Roseivirga sp. BDSF3-8: one gene and its partner. The protein of the gene in region 1 binds, or shares a complex with, the protein of each later gene. Links are inferred from orthologs where the notes say so. Each region holds a gene or a part of one and is shown in the gene's direction. Other genes may lie near its edges.

The links.
Region 2: rplL (region 1) and rplU share a complex: the UniProt entries of both Escherichia coli proteins name them as parts of the 50S ribosomal subunit. The link is inferred for Roseivirga sp. BDSF3-8 from one-to-one orthologs.

Annotation. Positions count from the first base shown.
Region 1 is NZ_JBGNFV010000001.1:2,974,719-2,977,710, forward strand. It holds rplL (50S ribosomal protein L7/L12), read left to right. Parts: upstream 1-1,302; coding sequence 1,303-1,683; downstream 1,684-2,992. Other genes in the region: rplK (50S ribosomal protein L11), read left to right, coding at 1-20; rplA (50S ribosomal protein L1), read left to right, coding at 33-731; rplJ (50S ribosomal protein L10), read left to right, coding at 734-1,264; rpoB (DNA-directed RNA polymerase subunit beta), read left to right, coding at 1,849-2,992. UniProt on the Escherichia coli protein: The binding site for several of the GTPase factors involved in protein synthesis (IF-2, EF-Tu, EF-G and RF3). Is thus essential for accurate translation.
Region 2 is NZ_JBGNFV010000001.1:2,820,108-2,822,911, forward strand. What follows is about bases 1-2,790. They hold rplU (50S ribosomal protein L21), read left to right. Parts: upstream 1-1,134; coding sequence 1,135-1,446; downstream 1,447-2,790. Other genes in these bases: AB9P05_RS11550 (ribonucleoside-diphosphate reductase small subunit), read right to left, coding at 1-536; rpmA (50S ribosomal protein L27), read left to right, coding at 1,456-1,722; AB9P05_RS11565 (porin family protein), read right to left, coding at 1,966-2,628; AB9P05_RS11570 (rhomboid family intramembrane serine protease), read right to left, coding at 2,644-2,790. In the rest of the region: more of AB9P05_RS11570, read right to left, coding at 2,791-2,804. UniProt on the Escherichia coli protein: This protein binds to 23S rRNA in the presence of protein L20.

The DNA of each region.
Region 1 (2,992 bases):
CAGCTCCTTGGGAAGCATAAAATCGTTAGGTAATGGCGAAGTTGACAAAAAAGAAAAAGGAAGCCCTTTCAAAATATAACCCTGAGCAGGAATACTCCCTTCAGGATGCGAGTAGCCTTGTAAAGGAAATATCTCTTAGCAAATTTGATGCTTCAATTGATATTGACGTCCGTTTGGGTGTTGATCCAAGAAAAGCAGACCAAATGGTAAGAGGTGTAGTGGCCCTTCCCCATGGTACAGGTAAAGATGTTAAGGTACTCGTACTTTGCACCCCTGATAAAGAAGAAGAAGCCAAAGAAGCCGGCGCTGATTATGTAGGTCTTGATGACTACATTCAGAAAATTGAAGGTGGATGGACTGATGTTGATGTCATCATCACCATGCCCACCGTTATGGCTAAAGTTGGTAAACTTGGTCGTGTGCTTGGACCTCGTGGTCTGATGCCTAACCCTAAGTCCGGTACTGTTACCATGGATGTGGCTAAAGCAGTTCAGGAGGTTAAAACTGGTAAGATCGATTTCAAGGTTGATAAGTTTGGGATTATCCACGCTAGCGTTGGAAAATCATCCTTCGACCCCGATAAGATCATGGATAATGTGAAAGAGATGATTCAGACGATTTCTAAGCTGAAGCCCTCTTCATCTAAAGGAACATACTTCCAGAGTATCCACCTTTCCAGTACTATGAGCCCTGGTATTAAGATTGATAAGAACTCTATAGTTGGTATATAATCATGACTAGAGAAGAAAAAGCCGTAGTCATTGAAGAACTACAGAAAAAGTTGCAGAGTAATGTTCATTTTTACATTACTGATACCGGTGGACTCTCTGTAGCTCAGATTAATGAATTCAGAAAACTTTGCTTTGATAAGGGTCTTGAATACCAGGTGGTAAAAAACACCCTTATTGCTAAAGCACTTGAGAGTCTTGAAACTGACTATACTCCTTTCAAGGAAGAAGTTCTTAAAGGCTTTTCAGGAATTATTTTTGCAGGTGAAGCTGCAAATTTGCCCGCGAAAGTAATCAAAGATTACCGGAGCAAAGGCAAGGACAGAAAAAAACCGCTTCTAAAGGGTGCTTCCATCGATTCCGATCTCTTTATAGGCGATGAAAACCTTGAGACATTAAGTTCACTCAAATCTAAGCAGGAACTTATTGCAGATGTTGTGGCGTTGTTACAATCCCCTGCCAAAAACGTTGTCGGCGCTTTGCAGAGTGGTGGTCACAAGATTTCAGGTATTCTTCAGACCCTGTCCGATCGTTAATTTTGGTTTATCGTATTTCAAAGTAAAAAAAGAGGAAAATGGCAGATTTAAAAGCTTTCGCTGAGCAGTTAGTAAATCTTACCGTTAAAGAAGTAAACGAACTGGCGGATATCCTTAAGGATGAGTATGGCATTGAGCCTGCTGCGGCGGCTGCTCCTGTTATGGTTGCCGGTGGTGGTGCTGACGGTGGTGCTGCTGAGGAAGAAAAAAGCGAGTTCGACGTAATTCTTAAGTCGGCTGGTGGTTCTAAGCTTGCTGTTGTTAAGCTTGTAAAAGAACTTACAGGTCTTGGCCTTAAGGATGCTAAAGAATTAGTTGACGGTGCTCCTAAGCCCGTAAAAGAAGGTGTAGCTAAAGACGAAGCAGAAGCTCTTAAGAAACAACTTGAAGAAGCTGGAGCAGAAGTTGAATTGAAATAAAATAGCTTGACCATTACTTTTGTAAATGGTGCCTTGGAATTATAGGCCTGGCTTACAGTCAGGTCTTTTCCTGTTTGTACCTCACATAGCCTTTTTTGGCTTTAATCGGGTAATTTTTACGTCTACCTGCTTTAAATAGGTAAAATCATTTAAACTCTCACAGCCTTGGCTAATAATCATCAATCCGATCGGGTTAACTTCTCATCTATTAAAACCGTAATTGACTATCCGGATTTTCTAGATGTGCAGTTACAGTCTTTCGCTGATTTTTTTCAGTTGGATACCTATCCGGAAAACCGTCAGGAAGAAGGATTGTATAAAGTTTTTGCAGAGAATTTCCCCATTACCGACTCAAGGGAAAATTTCCTGCTGGAGTTTCAGGACTATGTGGTCGACCCCCCAAAATACAATGTGGACGAGTGTATAGACCGAGGACTCACATATTCAGTTCCCCTTAAGGCTAAGCTTAGACTTTCCTGTAACGATGAGGATAACGAAGATTTCGAAACCATCGAGCAGGAGGTGTTCCTGGGTAATATTCCCTACATGACACCTAAGGGCTCTTTCGTAATCAACGGTGCCGAAAGGGTTATTGTAAGCCAGCTTCACCGTTCACCTGGTGTTTTCTTTGCCCAAAGCAAACATACTAACGGCACAAAACTTTACTCCGCTAGGATCATACCATTCAAAGGATCCTGGATTGAATTTGCTACAGACGTGAATAACGTTATGTACGCATATATCGATCGTAAGAAAAAATTCCCTGTTACTACCTTGCTTCGTGCCATTGGCTGGGGTAGTGATAAAGATATACTGGACCTGTTTGGTCTTTCAGAAGAAGTGCAGGCTACTGAGAAAGAGATTAAGAAAGTAGTTGGGCGTAAGCTCGCTGCCAGAGTTCTTCGTACCTGGACTGAAGACTTCGTAGATGAAGATACTGGAGAGGTTGTTTCTATTGATAGAAATGAAGTGCTTCTCGAGAGAGACTCTGTAATTACAGATGACGATCTCGAGACTATCCTTGATTCCGGTAGCAAGAGCATTATTCTTCATCGTGAAGACATCAATATTGCTGATTATACCATTATATATAATACCCTACAGAAAGATAACTCAAACTCTGAGAAGGAAGCTGTAGAACAAATCTACCGTCAGCTTAGAAATACAGAAGCACCCGATGAGCAGACGGCTCGTGATATTATTCAAAACCTCTTCTTCAGCGATAAGAGGTATGATCTTGGTGAGGTAGGTCGATATAGGATTAATAAGAAACTTAACCTCGAGATTGAGCGGGATATACGCGTACTCA
Region 2 (2,804 bases), 150 kb from region 1 along the record:
CAGAAACTGCCAGAGAAGAAAATACCCTCTACAGCGGCAAAAGCCACTATGCGCTCAGCAAATGATCCGTTTTCAATCCAGCGCAGGGCCCAATCGGCTTTCTTCTTTACACAATCAAGCCTGTCAATCGCATTAAAAAGCTGGTCCTTTGTTTTAGGATCTTTTATATACGTATCTATCAGGAGGGAGTAGGTTTCGCTATGTATGTTTTCCATAGCGATCTGGAAGCCGTAAAAAAACTTGGCTTCCGTGTACTGTACTTCATTGATGAAATTCTCCGCCAGGTTCTCATTGACAATACCATCGCTGGCGGCAAAGAATGCCAGTACGTGAGAGATAAAATGTCTCTCTCCGTCATTCAACGCTTCCCAGTCTTTCATGTCATGGCTTAGATCTATTTCTTCTGCAGTCCAGAAGCTGGCCTCTGCCTTTTTATAGAACTGCCAAATGTCATCGTGCTGAATAGGGAAAAGAACAAAACGGTTTTTGTTCTCCCTCAACAAGGGCTCGTCCTGATTTCTGCTCCGATCGGTCATATTGCCTGTTATTTTCTTACCTACTGAATGAATACCCGGGTAGATTGTTTCACAAACTTTGCCGGTAAGCTGGCTGGAGTTCTTGGTAATAGTTAAATACAAATAAAGCGAAAGACTCATTTATTATCAACGTGAAAAAAACAGGCCGCGAAAAAGTCCATAAATGGCGCTATTACAGGCCATTTGCTTTAAGTAAAATGATGTAAAGGACTGAAAATCAGAGTAAAAAAAACTTATCCACAATTGCAATGATGGCTCTTATCTGTCCTGAAAGGGGTTACGGCCCATATGGGAATCATGTCCTAAAAAGCCCATTGAAAGGGTCAGGTTTTGGCAGTATTTAAAAAATACAATTTTCATTTTCTGTTGATGGTGCCACGCTTGTATCTGAACTGTTAATTTTTTATTATTAAAAGTTTTACGTCCTGTTAAGAAGCTTACCTGAGTATGTTTTTGGTATTCCGGTGATCAATCAGTTTCCTTTCTGCCGGTCTGATTCATTATACCAGAACAAATAAAGTTACCCATTTGTAATTAGCTGGCAAAGTGTTATCTTTGCATTCCGTTTTTGGAAAAGGTATCCTAAAGCATTATTATAATGTACGCGATAGTTAACATAGCCGGAAAGCAGTTCAAAGTAACACAAGACCAATTCGTTTATGCCCCTAAAATGGCTGGCGAAGAAGGCGCTTCCGTAGAGCTAACCGATGTGCTGTTGGTAGATGGTGACGGCACAGTAGAAGTAGGTGCTCCCCTCATTAAAGGAGCTAAAGTTTCAGCCAAGATTCTCGGACACGTGAAAGGCGACAAAGTTGTTGTCTTTAAGAAGAAGAGAAGAAAAGGCTATAAGAAAAAGAACGGTCACAGACAGGAGTTCACTAAGCTTCTGATCGAAAACATTTCAAAATAAGATTAACCCATGGCACACAAGAAAGGAGCCGGTAGTACCCGTAACGGACGGGATTCGGAAAGTAAACGACTCGGTGTGAAAGTGTTTGGAGGACAGTATGCCAAAGCTGGTAACATCCTCGTTCGCCAGAGAGGTACTGTACACCACCCTGGTGACAACGTTTATCTTGGCAAAGATCACACCCTGCATGCAAGAATAGATGGCATTGTAACCTTCAAAAGAGGTCGCAAGAACCGTAGCTTTGTAAGCGTTCTGCCTGTAGAGGCCGAAGCATAAGCGATAGCATAAAATATACCCCAGGCACAGTCTTCACAGGCTGTGCCTTTTCGTGTTAGGTATAGTTAATTTAGTTAGCAGACTTTTGTCTTCCGGTAATAAGATAGCATAGCCTACATAATAATTAACAAAGAGGAGTGATAGGGTCTTCATTACCAGTCATGAAGCTACAGGTATACTATGGTTAAAATCACTAAAGCTAAGGAAGTTCTATTGCTCTATTTAGTTTGGTGAGCAAGCAGATCAGCGTTCGGAGATAATAGGAATAAGATAAGTGACACCCACTTCAACAGTTTGCACTTGAGTAAAAAGTGCCCGGGTCGTAGTACTGGTATCAATAAGGCTGCCTAAGGCCTGGCCGAATAGGAAATTAACCTGAAACAGACCGATTTGGGAGTCGAGTGAAAAACCACCTCCACCTTTTAATCCGAAGTTCAGTCTGTTATCAACATCAATGTCATATTGATAACGGATTAATTCATGGTCCTCGATGTCGCTTAAATTATCAGAAGCACTTAACGCATACCCACCGAATATGCCACCCTGGAGAAAGAACTTAAAATTACCCTTGCCAAATTGGAGGTGTGTCAGCCCCTCAACCTCAACATAATTAAGATTGGTGCTGAAGGACTGTCCATTATCCAATAATTGTGTCCACCCTTTGCCCGCGTAAAGTAAACCACCCTGAAACCCTACCGTCTGGTTGCTCATATGCCTGACAACTATCCCGCCCATATAACCGGGGTTAAACTCCTGGTTAATTGCAAAGTCACGGGCAAATCCGTTACCTGTTGCAAAAAGCTGATTTAACCCCACCCCTTGCCGTGTACCTATAGATATGCTTTGTGCAGATCCGGCCACAGGAAGTCCTATTAATAAAATGAGAAGGGCTAACAGTTGCTTCATATCCGGGAGAGGGTTTTAAAAGATAGGGGTGCTTCTTATTTCTTCGATGAAAGCAGGCAGCACGGCCGGTTCCAGAATAATGATAAATACCACTCCGAAGATTGCTCCCCAAAGGTGAGCATCGTGATTTATATTATCCCCTCCGCGACGTCCGGCATAGTAGCTGTAAATCATGT